3 regions of the Lelliottia sp. genome follow, and region 3 is predicted to be linked to each of the others. Evidence: predicted binding sites of a transcription regulator. Region 3 holds the regulator's gene; each other region holds the start of a gene.

Region 1 (7,001 bases), on a different contig from region 3:
GAATGCTCGCTTGATCTGGGCTGCCCGATCGAAGAGTTCAGCGCATTTTGCGATGCGCATCCTGACAGGACCGTCGTGGTGTATGCCAATACCTCCGCTGCGGTCAAAGCCCGTGCTGACTGGGTTGTCACCTCCAGTATTGCCGTCGAGCTGATCGAGCATCTCGATAGCCTCGGCCAGAAGCTCATTTGGGCACCAGATAAACATCTGGGAAACTATGTGCAAAAGCAAACGGGCGCGGATGTGCTTTGCTGGCAGGGAGCCTGTATCGTTCATGACGAGTTTAAAACCCAGGCGCTGGCACGCATGAAGGCACTCTATCCCGAAGCCGCCATTCTGGTTCATCCAGAGTCACCCCAGTCGATTGTCGATATGGCAGATGCCGTCGGCTCTACCAGCCAACTGATCAACGCGGCGAAAACGTTGCCGCAGCAGAAGCTTATCGTCGCAACCGATCGCGGTATCTTTTATAAGATGCAGCAAGCGGTGCCGGAAAAAGAGCTGTTTGAAGCACCCACAGCCGGGGAAGGGGCAACTTGCCGCAGCTGTGCGCATTGTCCGTGGATGGCGATGAACGGGCTTAAAGCGATTGCCGACGGCCTGGAGTCGGGCGGCGCGGCACACGAAATCCATGTTGATGCAGCTTTACGTGAAGGCGCATTACTTCCGCTTAACCGGATGCTGGAATTTGCGGCTACACTACGTTCTTGATTTAAGACAACGCGTTATACGCGGTCAGGGGAAGAGATGGATTTTTTTAGCACGCAGAACATTCTGGTTCATATTCCGATCGGGACGGGTGGCTACGACCTGTCATGGATTGAAGCTGTTGGCACGATAGCGGGCCTGCTCTGTATCTGGCTGGCGAGTCTGGAGAAGATCAGTAACTATGCGTTCGGCCTGGTCAACGTGACGCTCTTTGCGATTATTTTTTTCCAGATTCAGCTCTATGCCAGTCTCTTGCTGCAACTTTTTTTCTTTGCTGCCAATATTTACGGCTGGTACGCGTGGTCACGGCAAAACAGCCAGCAGGAGGCAGAACTGCAAATTCGCTGGCTACCGCTGCCTAAGGCTATCGCATGGCTTGCGGCTTGCGTCGTCGCCATCGGTCTGATGACGGTCTACATCAACCCGGTATTTGGCTATCTCACGCACATCGCCGTCTCGGTAATGAGCAGCCTTGGACTCAACGTAACAATGCCTGAGCTGCAGCCTGACGCCTTCCCGTTCTGGGATTCCTGTATGATGGTGCTTTCCATCGCAGCGATGATTTTGATGACGCGAAAATACGTCGAAAACTGGCTGCTGTGGGTCATCATCAATGTGATAAGCGTGGTGATCTTTGCCTTGCAGGGCGTTTACGCGATGTCGCTGGAATACCTGCTTCTCACATTTATCGCCCTCAACGGCAGTCGGATGTGGATTAACAGCGCGCGTCAGCGTGGCTCACGCGCACTTTCCCGTTAATGAGGGTGATGATGTGAATGATCGGGCTGCGTCTCATTGAGATGGCAGTCCGGTCCATTACAGGGCTGATACTCCATCTGAATGGTGACGTGTGAAATAGTGTAGTGGTGCTCGAGAAAGTGCTGAATACGGCCCAGCAACGCATCATGGTCATGTGGAGGAACAACCTGAACATGCAGCGTCATGACGGGTTTCTCGCCCACCTGCCAGACATGAACGTGGTGAACATTACGCACTTCCGGGATGGAGCGAGATAGATTGCGTTTTAGCGCAGGAATATCCATAGAAACTGGCGCACCTTCCAGCAGTTCATTCACGCTCTCCCGTAACAAACCCCAGGCGCTACGTAAGACCAGACATGACACCAGCACCGACAAAATCGGGTCAATGGGTGTCCAGCCGGTATAGATAATCACCAGCGCCGCCACAATGGCACCCACCGACCCGAGCAGATCGCCCAAGACATGCAGCGCTGCTGCGCGCACGTTCAGGTTCTTCTCTCCGCTGCCACGATGCAAAATCCAGAATGCTGCGATATTTGCCAGCAATCCGGTAATGGCAATCACCATCATCGTCATTCCGGCGATGGGTTGCGGATGGCGAAAACGCTGGAAAGCTTCCCACACAATCAAAATCGTTATGACGACCAGCGCGATAGCATTGACGAAAGCCGCGAGCGTCGTAAGCCTTAGCCAGCCGAAAGTATGGCGCGTATTGGACGGGCGACGGGAAAAATGCACTGCGATGAGGGCGAACAGCAGAGCGGCGGCGTCGGTGAGCATATGTCCCGCATCAGCCAGCAAAGCGAGCGAGCCAGAGATCAACCCGCCAATCACCTCGACCACCATAAAGGTCGCGGTGATGCCAAACGCGAACATCAAGCGCCTGGCGTTGTCGTCCCGCGGCGAATCGGAGTGAGAATGTGCATGCGCCATGAAAATGTCCTGATGAGTGAGTATTTTACATTTTGATTTTTTAACATTTTGCACAAAAAAGAAAGGAGAGCTTCAGCTCTCCTTTTATCTTCAGGCGACACGTTCGTAAAACAACCCATTATTGAGTTGTACCGTCCGTTTTGGTGTCTACTTCGCTGTTGTCACCGCTGCCGGTTTCAACTTTTTTGTTCATGTCTGGGCATTTACCGTCTTTACACATTGAGTTTTTGTGCACTTCGTCTTTGGTCATGCCTTCATGGTTCATCGTGCCTGAATCGGTACCGTTCGGATGCAGCATCGTTCCGCTGCTGTTGCCGCTCCCGGTGTTGATATTGTTGTTATCAACATTATTAGGGGCTACGTTCTGTTTAGCATCCGGTGCGACCTGGCCTGCGCTGGCCGCCGCGTTGGCCTGGCCGTTGTTATCAGAACTTGACGTGTCGGCTGCGAGTGCGGCGCCGCTTGCCATTGTCAGCGTTGCTGTCAGGAAAAGCGTTGCCAGTTTAGTCATTTTCATCATGATGCTCCTGTTCTGGTTGTTATTTGCTGGATAACTTCGTCCAACAGTGCAAAGGCGAAAGAGGGTTTCGCTCAGTGGTTAAAGATTCTGAAGTCTGGCGTTATGTCAGAATAGAATCATGTTAAAACATATAAATAGAGTTATTACATTTAAAAAGTGTAGGGTACATCTCGCTTTTCGCTACTTTGTGGCGTTTATTAGCGTAATTCCAGGAATTATCCGTGAGAAGTGTAAAAGCCCGTTTACACTTCCTGGCCGACAAGTTAGATTGAAAGGATTGCATTCATTACCAAATATATGGCTAAGCCGGAACGATCATGAATTATCAGAATGACGATTTACGTATTAAAGAGATCAATGAGTTATTACCCCCTGTAGCGCTCCTTGAGAAATTTCCCGCCACTGAAAACGCAGCGAATACCGTTTCTCATGCCCGTAAAGCGATCCACAAAATCCTTAATGGCAATGACGATCGTTTGCTGGTCGTCATCGGTCCCTGTTCCATTCACGATCCCGCTGCAGCGAAAGAGTATGCCGCGCGTCTGCTCACGCTTCGCGAGGAATTGAAAGGTGAGCTGGAAGTGGTCATGCGCGTCTATTTTGAAAAGCCGCGTACCACGGTAGGCTGGAAAGGGCTGATCAACGATCCGCACATGGACAACAGCTTCCAGATCAACGATGGACTGCGTATTGCGCGCAAACTGCTTCTGGAAATTAACGATGCTGGCCTGCCTGCGGCAGGTGAGTTCCTGGATATGATCACTCCGCAATACCTTGCCGATTTGATGAGCTGGGGTGCAATTGGTGCCCGTACCACCGAATCCCAGGTGCACCGCGAATTGGCGTCAGGGCTGTCTTGTCCGGTTGGTTTCAAAAACGGGACGGACGGCACGATTAAAGTGGCTATCGATGCTATCAACGCAGCGGGTGCGCCACACTGCTTCCTGTCCGTGACCAAATGGGGTCACTCCGCGATTGTGAATACCAGCGGTAACGGCGACTGCCACATTATTCTGCGTGGTGGCAAAGAGCCAAACTACAGTGCTAAGCATGTCGAAGAAGTTAAAGCGGGGCTGGAAAAAGCAGGCCTTTCAGCGAAAGTGATGATTGATTTCAGTCATGCCAACTCCAGTAAACAGTTCAAAAAGCAGATGGAAGTCGGCGCTGACGTTTGTCAGCAACTGATTAGCGGCGAGAACGCGGTGATTGGCGTGATGATTGAGAGCCATCTGGTAGAAGGCAATCAGAATCTGGAGAGCGGCGAACCGCTGGTCTACGGCAAGAGCGTGACGGATGCTTGTATTGGCTGGGATGATACCGATACGATCCTGCGTCAACTGGCAAACGCGGTAAAAGCGCGTCGCGGATAATTATTCGGACAAATAAAAAAGCGTGGATTGCTCCACGCTTTTTTTTACTCTGGCGAAAATTACTTCGCTTTACCCTGGTTCGCCACGGCCGCTGCTTTTGCGGCGATTTCGTCAGCGTTACCCAGATAGTAACGTTTGATTGGTTTGAAGTTTTCATCGAACTCATACACCAGCGGTACGCCAGTAGGGATGTTCAGTTCGAGAATTTCTTCTTCGCCCAGGTTGTCCAGGTATTTCACCAGCGCACGCAGGGAGTTACCGTGAGCGGCAACGATCACGCGCTCACCGCTTTTCACGCGTGGCAGAATCGTGTCGTTCCAGTAAGGCACAACGCGATCGATGGTCAGCGCCAGGCTTTCGGTCTGTGGCAGCTCGGCATCGGTCAGTTTAGCGTAACGCGGATCGTGGCCCGGATAGCGCTCGTCGTCCTTGGTCAGCTCTGGTGGAGTCACCGCAAAGCCGCGACGCCATTGCTTAACCTGTTCGTCACCGTATTTTTCAGCGGTTTCAGCTTTGTTCAGACCCTGCAGCGCACCGTAGTGACGCTCATTCAGCTTCCAGGATTTCTCAACCGGCAGCCAGGCTTGATCGAGTTCATCCAGAACGTTCCACAGAGTATGGATGGCACGTTTCAGCACTGAGGTGTAAGCAAAATCAAAGCTAAAGCCTTCATCTTTCAGCAGTTTACCTGCAGCTTTTGCTTCGCCCACGCCTTTCTCAGACAGATCAACATCATACCAACCGGTGAAGCGGTTTTCGTTGTTCCACTGACTTTCGCCGTGGCGCACCAGAACCAGCTTAGTTACAGCCATATCTCACTCCTCATAAGCTTTATTTGCGCTTCATCTCTCACGCTGCCTCTGGTTGACGTCGCTCTCAAAACCCAGTCACAGATTTGCTCCTGGCTTTTTCAGGCTATCCGGTTTGACGCAGCATGAATGATTGTACGCGTTGAATGATAACAATTCTCATTATATTGCCGTGGCGGGGCCAGCGGCAACGCTTAACCCTAACCATAGCGAAAATAGTGGCCCAGTGTAAGCTGCTTGTGAATTGCGGGTTATGATTTTGTCTGTGAATGGCGCTATTTTCAGCAAGATGGACAAAAAAAAACCCTCCGAGCGGAGGGCTTGAGATTAATGCGTTATAAACTGATATTCCGTCAGGCTGACGTACTCCGAACCCGGTCGCAGAATGCAGTCCGGCTGCGGGTATTCTGGATGATTCGGGCTATCAGGCAAAAACTCACTTTCCAGCGCCAGACCCTGCCAGTCACTGTAATCACCTTGTTCGCGCGCCGGCGTTCCGCCGAGATAGTTGCCCGAATAAAACTGCAACGCAGGAGCATTGGTGAACACCGTCATTTGCAGTTTTTCATCTGCAGACCACACCTGCGCGGCGGGTTGGGTGACATCCCCTTTCGCCTGCAGCAAGAACGCGTGATCGTAGCCTTTCACCTTGCGCTGGTCATCATCGCTCATGAACTCTTTCGCGATGGTTTTAGGTGTGCGGAAGTCAAAGCTCGTACCGGCAACGGCTTTTAGCCCTTCAGAAGGAATACCCATCTCATCGACCGGCAACCAGGCATCGGCCAGCAGCTGGAGCTTATGCTGACGGACGTCGGACTGGTCGCCATCCAGATTGAAATACGCATGATTGGTCATGTTCACCGGGCATGGCTTGTCGACTGTCGCACGGTACTCAATTGAGATGCGGTTATCTTCTGTCAGCGTAAATTTCGCTGACGCAGACAGGTGGCCGGGGAAGCCCTGATCGCCATCAGCAGATTCCAGCGCAAACAGGACCTCACAGTCATTCTGCTGCACGATACGCCAACGGCGTTTGTCGAACCCTTCAGGCCCACCGTGAAGCTGGTTTTCACCCTGGCTTGGTAAAAGCGCGTAATCTGCACCGTCGAGCGTAAAACGGCTTTTCGCGATGCGGTTCGCGTAACGGCCCACGGATGCACCGAGATACGCGGCCTGATTCACATACTGCTCCGGCGACGAGCAGCCGAGCAGCGTTTCGCGCACGCTGCCGTCAGGCATCGGAACGCGAGCAGAAAGTAAAGTTGCGCCCCAATCCATGACCGTGACCACCATCCCCGCGCTGTTGCGCAGGGTTAACAGCCGGTACGGCAGGCCATCGGCGGCAAGCGTAGGTGTTTCGTTTAGCACTGACCCGCTCCTTGTGAAGGTTTGCAGACGTAGAAGGTTTCTTTGATTCCGGTTTTCGCTTCATATTGCTGTGAAACGGCGTCCTGAACGGCAGGGACCAACTCTTCCGGGATGAGGGCGACAACACAACCGCCGAAGCCGCCACCGGTCATGCGTACGCCGCCTTTGTCGCCGATAGTCGCTTTGACGATCTCCACCAGCGTGTCGATTTGCGGAACGGTGATTTCGAAGTCGTCGCGCATAGACGCGTGCGATTCAGCCATCAGTTCGCCCATCCGTTTCAAATCGCCCTGCGCCAGTGCTGACGCGGCTTCAACGGTGCGTGCATTTTCGGTCAACACGTGGCGAACGCGTTTGGTCACGATGGGATCCAGCTCGTAAGACACTTTATTGAACTCGTTTAGAGAGACATCACGCAGCGCCGGTTGCTGGAAGAAACGCGCCCCGGTTTCGCACTGCTCGCGGCGGGTGTTGTATTCGCTGCCCACCAGCGTGCGTTTGAAATTACTGTTGATGATCACCACCGCCGCGC
Region 2 (7,001 bases), on a different contig from region 3:
TAACGCGCGCCTAACCCCAAATTCAGTCCTTTGAGCGGCGTGCTGTCGAAGGTGTAATCACCCCAAAGATTAAAGGCATTTTCCGGCACCTGCGTCGGTCGTTTGCCCTGATACTTATCATCTTCGGTGTTGATCGCATGGGTGTACGCATAGTTTGCAATCAGCGTCAGATTATCGGTCGGACGGCTGACGACGGACAGCTCTGCCCCTTTCGACTCCACTTCACCCGTTTGACGATAGTTCAGGAAACCGGGATCGGTGGTGACGACATTTTTCTGGCGAATATTGAACACTGACGCAGTCAGCGTGGTGGCGTACTCTTCCAGCAGATATTTGACCCCGCCTTCCACCTGTTTGCTGGTGGTCGGTTTGACATCTTTCGCCATCAACGTGCCCTGCGGCGAAACGGGTGCAAAGCCTTCCGAGTAACTGATGAACGGTGAAATTCCGTTTTCAAAGGCATATAACGCACCCAGTCGCTTGGTTACGCGATCCTGCGATACCCAAGCCTTGTCGCCATTCTGCAGATAGTTGGTGGTGACCGAACGGTAATCGTCGTAGCGCAAACTACCGAGGAGATTCAGGCCGCCAAACTCTACCTGATCCTGCAGGTAGTAACCGTTTTGCTGATAGCTCAGGCGGTTTTTCTGCGCAGTATACAGGCCCAACGCGCTTTCGCTGATTTGTGTGTAATCTGGGTCACGCATATCGATACCCGGCGTTGCCGACGCATAGCGATAGTGGAAATGGGAATTCAATTTCTGATAATCAAAGCCCGCCAGCAGGTGATGTTTCCATTCCCCCAGGGTCACGGTTTTCGTTACCTGGTTATCCATATTGAAACTGTGCAGATCTTCATCCGTGGTGTAAGCAAAGCGATTGAGCTGGTAAACCTCACTTCCCGCGCCCGTTGAATAGACGCTGCGCTGATGGGTGTCGACGTCAAAATAGCGCGCTTTTTGGTTGAAACCCCAGCCGCTGTCAAATTCATGTTCAAAGCTGTAGCCCAGCATCCACTGGCGTTGCTTGAAACCACTCCACTCATCGCCCGCGTAGTCGCGTCGATCAGCATATTTCGACCGCAAATACGATAACGGCAACGGATTCGACGGCGAGAGGCTCGGGGTGTTTTGCGCCAGCGCGTCAAGGGTGAGGCGCGTTTTGCTGTCAGGCTGCCAGGTTACAGACGGCGCGACCAGATAGTTTTCGGTGCGCGTGGTATGCGGCTGATCGTCACCTTCGGTCGCTTTACCCAGCAGACGGTACTTCCAGTCGCTGTCGGCGATTTGCCCGGTGGAATCCAGATAGCCCTCTTTCAGATTGCGCGTGCCGGTAGTAAAGCCCACTTCCGTATGCTGGTCTTTTTGCGGTTTTTTGCCCTGAATATTCACCAGCCCGCCGGGCGAGCCACCGCCGTACAGAACAGATGCGGGACCTTTGAGAATGTCCACACTCTCGATCAACAAGGGATCGATCCGCGCTTTGGTATTTCCGGTCACGTTATAGGGAAGTTGCAAGCCGTTGTAATACTCTTGCTCAACGGTGAAGCCGCGAATTTTGTATTCGCTCATATACGAGGTATTGCCACGCACTTCGGTAGAAACACCCGGCGCATAGCGCAGGATTTCGTTGACCGAATTCGCGTGGCGCTGCGCGATCTCCGTGGCCGATATCGTGTTTATCACCTGCGGGGTTTTACTTTCAGCCACCGCTGATTTTGTGGCGCTGTTGGTCCAACCGGGCAGCGCGCTATCTTGCTCCGTCCCGCTGACCACGATCGTGGATTCCTGAGCAAACGCAGGCGTGTGTAACGCCAGCGTGACTGCGCCTGCCAACGCACATATCGCAAAACGTGAGGTTTTCATATTGTCGTCTTATTATTAGAAATGGATAGAAACGACAATTATTCTCATTTCGATTTACAAAGCAATATCAAGACCAAAAAAAACGGCCCTCAATTGAGAGCCGTTGATGTCTGCTTACGCACGCCTGAGTAATCGGAAGATCGCCAGCACGACGATGGCACCCACAACAGCCACCAGGAAACTGTGCAAATTGAAACCACTCACGCTGCCGCCGACGCCAAACATTGTCGCCAGCCAGCCTCCCACAACTGCACCAATCACACCCAGTACACAGGTCAGGATAAAGCCGCCGCCATCACGCCCAGGCATGATGAATTTTGCGATAATACCGGCAATCAGACCAAACACAATCCACGCGATGATACCCATACGATGCCCTCTTGCAGATTAAACACATGCGCTGAAACCTTCCGCGCAAGTGACTTAAGTATAGGACAGCACGCGAAAATCATTCTTTGTCACCGACTTAATTACGTCTCATTTTAAAAAAAATTCACCGGTTTGTATTAAGTTCTTTCGTTTACTGCCGATACTTCATCGACAGTCTGTCAGACAACCGAGGAGCCATTCGGCGTGAGTAATTACAGTGAGCAGTTCCTGAAGCAAAATCCGCTGGCTGTCTTAGGGGTATTACGCGACCTGCATAAGGGCGAAGTCCCTTTGCGCATCAGTTGGTCTACCAATCAGTTTATCAGCAAGATCCTTGAGGCGACCCCTGAGCGCCTGGTCATCGACCTCGGTAGTCAGGAATATGAAAATCGTGCGGCTTTGCGCGCGCAAAATCTCGCTGTGATGGCGGAAACGAAAGGCGCGAAAGTCGAGTTTGTTCTGCCGCAGCTGATTCAGGGCGACTATCAGGGCCTGCCTGCCTTTTTTGCGCCATTACCCGATAGCGTGTGGTTTGTTCAGCGCCGCGAGTATTTTCGTATCAACGCCCCGCTGCATCCCTCCTATTTTTGTAAAGCCAAAATGCCGGATAAAAAAGAGATCCGCTTCCGCCTGTTTGACCTTTCATTAGGCGGCATGGGCGCATTGATGGATACGATACGACCAGAGGGTTTGGTCGAAGGGATGCGTTTTTCCCAGATTGAGCTGGATATGGGCGGCTGGGGACGGTTTTACTTTGACGCGCAGCTCATTGCCATTAGCGAACGCAAAGTCGTGGACAGCAAAAACGAAACCATTACCACGCCACGTCTGAGCTTCCGCTTTCTGAATGTCGGACCGGGTGCCGAGCGCGAACTTCAGCGTATTATTTTCTCACTGGAGCGAGAAGCGCGGGAACGCGCGAATAAGGTGATTTGATGGGTGCCGGACAGCCTTTCGCTGCCCGGCAACGGCATTACATGGCGTCCATGGCTTTCTGAACTTTCCAGATATAGCGCGGGGCCTGTGGTGCCGGATGATTCTTCGCAACATGGTCAACAAATTCGTTTTTATCCATGCCGTTGATCTCTTCAATCGCTTCTTTGCGATCCGATGAGAAAGTACGTAGCAGTGCGCCTGCGCCGTTAACGTAAGAGACCACCAGCGCGTACTGCATCACTTCCGGATCGTCGATACCTTTAAGAACACCATGTTCCAGAATGCTCAAATACGCCGTACCCATGGAGATATTACGTTCCGGGTTTTTCAGCTCGCTGGTCGACGGCTGACCTTTCCAGCCCATGTAGCGGTATACTTCGCGCCCTGCCGTAGAGGCTTTAAGCTGCATTAAACCGACCGCGTTCGATTTGCTCACAAGCGTAGGATTGCCCCCTGATTCCACCGCGATAATCGCCGTGATCAGCCGCGGACTCACGCCCCAGGCCTTCCCGGCTTTTTCACTGATAGGCATCCACTGCATCGCACGCTTCACAGGCACTTCCGGATTCCATGGCGGATTTTGGTAATCCTTTTTGGAGCTACAGCCCGCCAGCAATACCATCAAAAAAGCAAACCATCTCAATTTCACGTCATCTATCCTTATATCCGGTCATCGCGATTACGCTATCCCCCTTGAAGCAGGCGGCCTATAGGCGGCATGATATAGATAATTAAGTTCTCATTCAGCAAGGAATTGCCATGTCCCGATTTCATCTCATCGCCCCTTCCGGTTACTGCATTAACCAGGACGCCGCACAGCGCGGTATTCAGCGCTTACTGGAATCTGGCCATTCGGTAACAAATCAGACAATTATCCCCCGTCGTCAGCAGCGTTTTGCCGGAACAGAGACGCAAAGACTGGCGGATATCAACGATCTGGTAAACCTTGAAGGCGCGAACAACATCGTGCTGGCGGTGCGTGGCGGGTATGGCGCCAGCCGATTACTCGAAACCATCGACTGGGACGGACTGGCCACTCGCCAGCAGCACGATCCCCTGCTGATTTGTGGCCACAGCGATTTCACCGTCATCCAGTTGGGCTTGCTGGCGCGGCATAACGTCATCACCTTTAGCGGCCCGATGCTGGCAGCGAATTTCGGCGCACCGGATCTGGACGACTTTACACAGGCGCATTTCTGGCGGGCGCTGCAAAATCCCGTTTTCACGATTGAATGGCAAGGCACTGGTACGCAGTGCGAGTGTGAGGGTCAACTATGGGGCGGAAATCTGGCGATGCTGGTGTCGCTGATTGGCACGCCCTGGCTGCCAAATATTGAAAGCGGCATTCTGGTGCTGGAAGATATCAACGAACATCCGTTCCGCGTCGAGCGCATGCTGCTGCAACTTATGCACGCGGGCATTCTCTCCCGTCAGCGTGCCATCGTGCTCGGTAGTTTTAGCGGTTCCACGCCGAACGATTACGATGCCGGGTATACGCTGGAAAGTATGATGGATTACATTCGCTCAAGAGTGAATATTCCCGTGATCGGCGGCCTGGATTTTGGTCACGAACAGCAGACGGTGACCTTGCCGCTCGGCGCACACGCCGTCCTTAAGCACGACGGGGCTGTCAGCGAATTAACAATCAGCGGTCATCCCGTTATAAAGGCATAAAAAAGCCTTTTTACCGGGCCAATAAAACACGGTTTCGGCCGTTATTATGTTAGGGTTTATGTAACAGTTACTACATTGAGGTGGGAGTAAGACAACATTGGATGCCGCAGCGGTAATCAGCCTTTTCATTTTGGGTTCAGTCCTCGTAACCTGCAGTATTTTATTAAGTTCATTTTCTTCGCGTCTCGGCATACCTATACTTGTTATCTTCCTCGCCATCGGCATGCTTGCTGGCATCGATGGTATTGGCGGTATTCCCTTCGATAACTATCCCTTCGCCTACATGGTGAGTAACCTCGCGCTGGCGGTGATATTGCTGGATGGCGGGATGCGCACGCAGGCCAGCTCCTTTCGCGTGGCACTCGGTCCTGCGCTGTCGCTAGCGACGGTCGGTGTGCTGATCACTTCCGGTCTGACCGGCATGATGGCCGCCTGGCTGTTCCACCTGGATATCATGGAAGGGCTGCTGATTGGCGCGATCGTCGGGTCTACCGATGCGGCCGCGGTGTTTTCCCTGCTCGGCGGTAAAGGGCTGAACGAACGTGTTGGCTCAACGCTGGAGATTGAATCCGGCAGCAACGATCCGATGGCGGTGTTTCTTACCATCACGCTGATTGAGATGATTCAGCAGCATGAAACCGGTCTGAGCTGGATGTTCGCCTGGCATATTCTGCAGCAGTTTGGACTGGGGATTATCATCGGCTTAGCGGGTGGCTACCTGCTGCAACAGATGATCAACCGTATTTCCCTGCCTGCTGGCCTGTATCCTTTGCTCGCACTGAGCGGCGGTATTCTGATTTTCGCCCTGACGACCGCACTGGATGGCAGCGGCATTCTGGCTGTGTATCTCTGCGGTTTTCTGCTGGGTAATCGTCCGATACGCAACCGCCACGCGATTTTGCAAAACTTTGACGGTCTGGCCTGGCTGGCGCAAATCGGCATGTTCCTGGTGCTCGGACTGCTGGTGACGCCGTCCGATCTGCTGCCAATTGCCATTCCGGCGCTGCTGCTTTCGGCGTGGATGATTTTCTTTGCCCGTCCGCTGTCAGTCTTTGCCGGACTGCTGCCGTTCCGCGGGTTTAATCTTCGCGAACGCATCTTCATCAGTTGGGTCGGTCTGCGCGGCGCGGTGCCGATCATTCTTGCCGTTTTCCCTATGATGGCCGGTCTGGATAACGCGCGGCTGTTCTTCAACGTCGCATTCTTCGTGGTTTTGGTGTCGCTGCTGTTCCAGGGGACGTCTCTGGGATGGGCGGCCAAAAAAGCGAAAGTGGTGGTTCCACCTGTCGGTCTACCGGTTTCACGCGTTGGTCTGGATATTCATCCGGAAAATCCGTGGGAGCAGTTTGTCTATCAGCTGAGTGCTGATAAATGGTGCGTGGGCGCGTCGCTTCGCGATCTGCATATGCCCACCGAAACGCGTATTGCCGCGCTGTTTCGTGATAATGCGCTGCTGCACCCGACCGGCAGTACCCGCCTGCGCGAGGGGGATATTCTCTGCGTAATTGGCCGTGAAACCGACCTTCCGGCGCTCGGCAAGCTGTTCAGCCAGTCGCCACCGGTGGCGCTGGATCAGCGTTTCTTCGGTGATTTTATACTGGAAGCCAGCGCGAAATTTGCCGATGTGGCACTGATTTATGGGCTGGATGAGGGTCTGGAGTACCGGGATAAACAGCTGACGCTGGGTGAGATCGTGCAGCAACTTCTGGGTGCTGCACCCGTCGTCGGCGATCAGGTTGAGTTTGCCGGGATGATCTGGACCGTCGCGGAGAAAGAAGATAACGCGGTGCGCAAAGTGGGCGTGCGCCCTACGGAGGATGAGACTGAGTAACGTCGCCTCGGCGCATTCCGATTAGAACAGACTAAAAAGGCAACCATCCGGTTGCCTTTATTTTTGGTGGTTACACCGTCACAACAGGCACCCGCGGGGCCAGCGCTGTTAACAGTTCATACCCTACTGTGCCCGCCGCCGACGCAACGTCATCGACTTTCACCTCGTTGCCCCACAATTCGACCGGAGAACCGATGCCTGCCTGCGGGCACGGCGTTAAGTCTATCGCCATCATATCCATTGAAATCGTACCCACGGTGCCGGTACGCACGCCGTCAATCCACACGGGCGTGCCGCTCGGCGCAAGACGCGGATAGCCGTCTGCG
Region 3 (7,001 bases):
ACGCCGTGCTGACCGGTATCTCTGTGTTCATCGCCGCGTCGATGCACTGGATTGCAGGTTTCGGCTTCAGTGCGGGTCTGGTGGATATGGTGCTGTCCTCCCGTAACCCGTTGGCGACACACTGGTGGATGCTGATCCCGCAGGGCCTGGTGTTCTTCGCGATCTACTACGTGGTGTTCCGCTTCACGATCACTAAATTCAACCTGATGACTCCGGGTCGTGAACTGGCTGTTGCCGGTAGCGAGGCGGATGGTCAGGACGTGAATGTGAGCGCTAACGCAGACCAGGACGTAGACGGTCTGGCGCGTCAGTACATCGCCGCTGTGGGCGGTTCTGATAACCTGACGGGTATTGATGCATGCATCACTCGTCTGCGTCTGAACGTGAAAGACTCTTCTCTGGTTAACGAAGCGCTGGCAAAACGCCTGGGTGCGTCAGGTGTGATTCGTCTGAACAAAACCAGCGTGCAGATTATTGTGGGCTTCGTTGCAGAAAAAATCGCTAACGCAATGAAAACCACCGGTCCGGTAGCCGCATCAGAATCCGCTTCTGCTCCGGTTGCAGCGCCAACCGCCGCAAAACCACAGGCGGTGCCTAACGCAACAACTATTGCAGCGTTGGTTTCGCCAGTGACCGGCGAAGTCGTCGCGATTGAACAGGTTCCTGACGAAGCCTTTGCCAGCAAAGCGGTGGGTGACGGTGTGGCAGTGGTACCAACGGAAAAACTCGTGGTATCACCGGCAGCCGGCACTATCGTTAAAATCTTCAACACCAACCATGCGTTCTGCCTGGAAACCGAAAAGGGTGCCGAAATCGTTGTCCACATGGGCATTGATACGGTCACTCTGGGGGGTAAAGGCTTTACGCGTCTGGTTGAAGAGGGCGCAGAAGTGGTTGCGGGTGAACCGATTCTGGAAATGGATCTGGACTATCTGAACGCCCATGCGCGCTCGATGATAAGCCCGGTTGTCTGTAGCAATATCGACGACTTTAGCGGCCTGGTCATTCAGGCAAAAGGTCAGGTTATTGCAGGCCAGACCCCGCTGTATGAAATTAAAGGCAAGTAATCGCTCCTGAGTAGAGTTCATGCCTTAAGCGGCGGGGGTTATCCTCCGCCGCTTTTTTTTGCATCAATCGCCCCCATTATTTTCCTCCTGGACGTATTAAGGGTTGTCACTACGTCCGGCTTATAAGATCATACGCCGCTATACGTTATTTACGCCTTTGAGGAATCCACGATGAGTGAGGCTGAAGCCCGCCCGAGTAACTTTATTCGTCAGATCATCGATGAAGATCTGGCCAGTGGTAAGCACACCACAGTGCATACCCGTTTTCCGCCGGAGCCTAATGGCTACCTGCACATTGGCCATGCGAAATCCATCTGCCTGAACTTTGGCATTGCGCAAGACTATCAGGGTCAATGCAACCTGCGTTTCGATGACACCAACCCAGTAAAAGAAGACATCGAATACGTTGAGTCCATTAAGAATGATGTGCAGTGGTTAGGATTCAACTGGTCGGGCGACATTTGCTACTCTTCAGACTATTTTGATCAGCTCTTTGCCTATGCGGTGGAGCTGATCAACAAAGGTCTGGCCTACGTTGACGAACTGTCTGCTGACGAAATCCGTGAATATCGCGGTTCTCTGACCGCGCCGGGCAAAAACAGCCCATACCGCGATCGTAGCGTCGAAGAAAACCTTGCACTGTTCGAAAAAATGCGTGCGGGTGGCTTCGAAGAAGGTAAAGCGTGTCTGCGTGCCAAAATCGACATGGCATCGCCCTTTATCGTGATGCGCGATCCGGTTCTGTACCGTATTAAATTTGCCGAGCACCATCAGACCGGCAACAAGTGGTGCATCTACCCGATGTACGACTTCACCCATTGCATCAGCGATGCGCTGGAAGGCATTACGCACTCTCTGTGTACGCTGGAATTCCAGGACAACCGTCGTCTGTATGACTGGGTGCTGGATAACATCACCATTCCTGTGCATCCGCGTCAGTACGAGTTCTCTCGTCTGAATCTGGAATACACCGTGATGTCCAAGCGTAAGCTGAACCTGCTGGTGACGGATAAGCACGTTGAAGGCTGGGATGATCCGCGTATGCCGACCATTTCCGGTCTGCGTCGCCGTGGTTACAGCGCCTCATCGATCCGCGAATTCATCAAGCGTATCGGCGTGACTAAGCAAGACAACACCATTGAAATGGCGTCGCTGGAATCCTGTATTCGCGAAGATTTGAACGAAAACGCGCCACGCGCAATGGCCGTTATCGATCCGGTTAAACTGGTTATCGAAAACTATCCGCAGGGCGAAAGCGAGCTGGTGACGATGCCTAACCATCCGAGCAAACCGGAAATGGGCAGCCGCGAAGTGCCATTCAGTGCTGAAATCTGGATCGATCGCGCCGATTTCCGCGAAGAAGCCAACAAGCAGTACAAACGTCTGGTGATGGGCAAAGAAGTGCGCCTGCGCAATGCCTACGTGATCAAAGCTGAGCGCGTAGAAAAGGACGCAGAAGGCAATATCACGACGATTTTCTGCAGCTATGATGCGGAAACACTCAGCAAAGATCCGGCTGATGGCCGTAAAGTGAAAGGCGTTATTCACTGGGTCAGTGCTGCGCATGCGCTGCCGGTTGAAATTCGTCTTTACGATCGTCTGTTCAGCGTGCCAAATCCGGGCGCTGCGGAAGATTTCCTGGCGACGATCAATCCGGAATCACTGCTGATCAAACACGGCTACGCTGAGCCGTCGCTGAAAAATGCCGAAACCGGCAAGGCTTACCAGTTTGAGCGTGAAGGGTATTTCTGTCTCGACAGTCGTTATGCAACCGCTACCAAACTGGTCTTCAACCGTACAGTAGGTCTGCGTGACACGTGGGCCAAAGCTGGCGAGTAATCCAGGTCAATGAGAGACAAACGCCGCATATTGCGGCGTTTTTTTTGCTTGTCGATCAGGCTGTTAGTATTTCATCTAAAAAGAGACGTTTAACATTGAGGTCAATGAGCTGCTACTTATTTTATTAAATAAAATTTGATGCGCGTGAGGAGAGGAAAATAAAACGATGTAATCGCTATCAATAATTATTAGTGATTGAATTTAGTTGATTTTTTAATTGAAAAACCCTTCCTGATCTATATGTTACAAATCACTACCAATTATGTGCACTTCGTCATAATCCTGCATTTTGCCCACTGAAAAGCATTGATAATTCGCGTCGCGAAAAATAGTCTAAAGACGGTAGTTAATTCGAGGGTATTTATAACTACCCCTGACCGTTTGGTCTTTTTAGATTTTTCGCCGTTTAAGGCGCTTTAATTCGTCAAAGAGGAACAACTATGCGTACGTTCAGTGGCAAACGTAGTGCGCTGGCGCTGGCTATTGCCGGTGTGACAGCAATGTCTGGCTTTATCGCCTCTCCGCAGGCTCAGGCAGCAGGCTTTATCGATGATTCCACGCTCACGGGCGGTATCTATTACTGGCAACGTGAACGTGACCGTAAAGACGTCACCGAAGATAAATACAAAACCAACTTGTCCCATTCCACCTGGAACGCAAACCTCGATTTCCAGTCAGGTTATGCTGCGGACATGTTCGGGTTGGATATTGCGGCGTTCACTGCCATTGAGATGGCAGAAAATGGCGACAGCGCGCACCCGAACGAAATCGCGTTCTCCTCAAGTAACAAAGCCTACAAAGAAGACTGGTCGGGTGATAAGAGCGGAATAAGCCTCTATAAAGCGGCCGCTAAGTTCAAATACGGTCCGGTTTGGGCTCGCGGCGGGTATATTCAGCCAACCGGTCAGACGCTGTTAGCCCCACACTGGAGCTTTATGCCGGGTACGTATCAGGGCGCTGAAGCCGGGGCAAACTTTGACTACGGTGATGCAGGCGCATTGAGTTTCTCCTACATGTGGACCAACGAATATAAAGCCCCGTGGCATCTGGAGATGGACAAGTTCTATCAGAATGACAAGAAAACCAAAGTCGAATACCTCCACTCATTAGGGGCGAAATATGACTTTAAAAACGATTTAGTGCTGGAAGCGGCTTTTGGTCAGGCAGAAGGATACGTGGATCAATACTTCGCTAAAGCCAGCTATAAATTCGATATCGTCGGCGGCCCGCTGTCCACCAGCTATCAGTTCTACGGCACGCGTGACAAAGTCAGCGATGGTAGCGTGAACGATCTGTATAACGGCACGGCATGGCTGCAAGCATTGACCTTCGGCTACAAAGTCGGGCAAGTTGATTTGCGCCTGGAAGGGACATATGTGAAGGCCGAAGGCCAGCAGGGCTACTTCCTACAGCGTATGACGCCGACCTACGCGTCATCAAATGGTCGCCTGGATATCTGGTGGGATAACCGTTCGGATTTCAACGCCGATGGTGAGAAAGCTGTGTTCTTTGGCGCCATGTATGACCTGAAAAACTGGAATCTGCCGGGGTGGGCGGTTGGCGCATCTTACGCGTATGCATGGGACGCAAAACCTGCAGATATGGCGACGCCAGATGCTTATTATGACCCGAACTATCGCCTGAAAGAGTCCTCCTACAGTCTCGATGCGATCTACACCCTCCAGGAGGGTCGCGCGAAGGGCACGATGTTCAAACTGCACTTCACCCAGTACGACAACCACTCCGATATTCCAAGCTACTCGGGCGGTTACGGCAACATCTTCCAGGATGAGCGTGACGTGAAATTCATGGTCATCGCGCCATTCACTATTTTCTGATGAACGCGCCGGCGGGGTGATTCCCCCCATCCCGCCGGAATGGAGACTGAAATGCTGAAAAAATTGATTATCGTCGCGGTGCTCGCATCGGGACTGGTCGCCTGCGCACAGCCTCAGGCACCAAAAGAAGACTCACGACTGAAAGAGGCGTACAGCGCCTGTATTAACACCGCCGAAGGATCGCCAGAAAAAATCCAGGCCTGTCAGAGCGTGCTGAATGTGCTGAAAAAAGAGAAAGCGCACGAGCAGTTTGCGACGCAGGAAAATGTGCGGGTGCTGGATTACCAGGCTTGTATTCAGGCTCGTCAAACCGGTAACGATCAGGAAGTGGCAAAGCGCTGTGACAAGATCTGGCAGGAGATCCGCAGCAACAATAGCAAGTAATCTTCTTTTGCCACGCCCGGTTGTGCTCCATCCTTAAGTTCTCAGGATGAAGCACAACCGGGCTTTTTCATTTATAGCAGGCAAAAAAAAGCCAACCGTTAGGTTGGCTCAGAGTATGAGACACGATTATTTGGTGTCGTGCGCGTGATCGTTTTCGCGGCAATCGCCTTCTGCACAGTGACCGTAGAGGTACAGGCTGTGGTTGGTCAGACGGATACCATGACGAGTGGCAATCTCACGCTGACGAGATTCGATAGATTCATCGCTAAACTCAATCACCTTGCCGCAATCCAGGCAAATGAGGTGATCGTGGTGATGCTGTTGTGTCAGTTCAAAAACGGATTTACCGCCTTCAAAATTATGACGGGTGACAATCCCGGCGTCATCAAATTGGTTCAGAACGCGATAAACGGTCGCCAGGCCAATCTCTTCGCCCATGTCGATCAGACGTTTATACAAGTCTTCCGCACTGACATGGTGATTGTCCGGCCCTTGCAGTACTTCCAGGATTTTTAAACGAGGAAGCGTCACTTTCAGGCCAGCCTTCTTTAATGCGGTATTGTTGTCAGTCATGCGGAATCTGTCCTGTTGCTAAACGATTCACTTCTAAAGAAGAAGTGACAGAAAATGCACTTGGGATAATGCGTTTCATTATAGAACTGCCATGCTTAAATGAAAACTGCAAGTCTCAAGCAAAGTATGCTTATAAAAACGTGGTATCGCCAACAAAGTTGAGCGAAGGCATCCACTTTAACCTGGGATATTGTACAGGTATGAAAGCAAAAGTTAAAAATTTGTAGCAATTATTTTAATTGGAAATACCTATCAATGCGGCGCAACAGTTTTGCAGCGCCGCACGATCAATCAGGCATTCAGGATATCGTCGAGGTGAAGTTCTTCGCGGATCTGCTTAACCCATTGGTTTACGCGTTCTGCGGTGAGTTCTGGTTGACGGTCTTCGTCAATCGCCAGGCCCACAAAGTGATCGTCATCCGCCAGCCCTTTAGACGCTTCAAAGTGGTAACCCGCCGTTGGCCAATGACCGACAATCGCCGCGCCGCGCGGTTCGATGATGTCGCGGATGGTGCCCAGCGCATCACAGAAGTACTCTGCGTAATCTTCCTGGTCGCCGCAGCCGAACAGCGCGACCAGCTTACCGTTGAAGTCGACTTCTTCCAGCGTTGGGAAGAAATCATCCCAGTCACACTGCGCTTCGCCGTAGTACCAGGTTGGAATGCCCAGCAGCAGAATATCGTAACCTTCGAGGTCTTCTTTGCTGCTCTTCGCAATGTCATGGACGTCGGCAACGTCTTTACCAAGCTGTTTTTGAATGTTTTTTGCGATGTTTTCGGTATTACCGGTATCGCTGCCGAAGAAAATGCCGATGATTGCCATGAGTAAAATAACCTCTTGAAACTTAATGGTATGGTGGCACAAATTGTCCACGGATAAGGGCAATCATAGCAGAACAGGGAAGTCAGCGGAAACAGCTATCACGCGGGACTGCACTCTGTGCTACATGAAAGTGGGATAAGGGCGGATTTTCAGACTTTTACTGAGAATGGCGCAATGCCTGCAGTTGCAGCATAAGCATCTCTTCGATCAGCTCGCTGCGGCTGATTTCACGGGCCTCAGCCAGTTCGCTTAGAGCGTCGACGGCGTCCGCATTGAGTTTTAACTCGACGCGTTTAAGCCCACGACTTTTGTCGCGTTTAAGCTGGTTGCGCTTATTGATGCGCAACTGTTCATCGCGCGAAAGCGGATTGGTTTTAGGTCGTCCCGGTCGACGTTCAGTCGCGAACAGATCTAATGTCGTACGGTCCGTTTGTTCTTTGGCCATGATTCAGAGACTTCGGGGAAAACGAGCGGCCCT

The links. The regulator Fur, encoded in region 3, represses iron uptake genes when iron is present. The targets are predictions, from matches to a motif close to ATAATAATGAGAACNACTATCAA.
Region 1: the regulator Fur is predicted to act here: its motif matches at 5,248-5,270, upstream of gpmA (2,3-diphosphoglycerate-dependent phosphoglycerate mutase).
Region 2: the regulator Fur is predicted to act here: its motif matches at 1,891-1,913, upstream of ACKI5T_RS20480 (TonB-dependent siderophore receptor).

The regions. Positions count from the first base shown of each region.
Region 1 covers NZ_JAZQNX010000008.1:165,255-172,255, forward strand. Annotated here, with positions in the region: gene nadA (quinolinate synthase NadA) at 1-711, shown strand, start outside; gene pnuC (nicotinamide riboside transporter PnuC) at 748-1,467, shown strand; gene zitB (CDF family zinc transporter ZitB) at 1,464-2,402, opposite strand; gene ACKI5T_RS05660 (YbgS-like family protein) at 2,521-2,919, opposite strand; gene aroG (3-deoxy-7-phosphoheptulonate synthase AroG) at 3,240-4,292, shown strand; gene gpmA (2,3-diphosphoglycerate-dependent phosphoglycerate mutase) at 4,352-5,104, opposite strand; gene galM (galactose-1-epimerase) at 5,429-6,469, opposite strand; gene galK (galactokinase) at 6,463-7,001, opposite strand, start outside.
Region 2 covers NZ_JAZQNX010000044.1:82,111-89,111, forward strand. Annotated here, with positions in the region: gene ACKI5T_RS20480 (TonB-dependent siderophore receptor) at 1-1,865, opposite strand, end outside; gene ACKI5T_RS20485 (GlsB/YeaQ/YmgE family stress response membrane protein) at 1,980-2,234, opposite strand; gene ACKI5T_RS20490 (flagellar brake protein) at 2,439-3,170, shown strand; gene emtA (membrane-bound lytic murein transglycosylase EmtA) at 3,208-3,819, opposite strand; gene ldcA (muramoyltetrapeptide carboxypeptidase) at 3,930-4,844, shown strand; gene ACKI5T_RS20505 (potassium/proton antiporter) at 4,942-6,675, shown strand; gene dadX (catabolic alanine racemase DadX) at 6,746-7,001, opposite strand, start outside.
Region 3 covers NZ_JAZQNX010000005.1:52,133-59,133, reverse strand. Annotated here, with positions in the region: gene nagE (N-acetylglucosamine-specific PTS transporter subunit IIBC) at 1-1,067, shown strand, start outside; gene glnS (glutamine--tRNA ligase) at 1,239-2,906, shown strand; gene chiP (chitoporin ChiP) at 3,347-4,744, shown strand; gene chiQ (ChiQ/YbfN family lipoprotein) at 4,799-5,128, shown strand; gene fur (ferric iron uptake transcriptional regulator) at 5,255-5,701, opposite strand; gene fldA (flavodoxin FldA) at 5,993-6,523, opposite strand; gene ybfE (LexA regulated protein) at 6,681-6,968, opposite strand.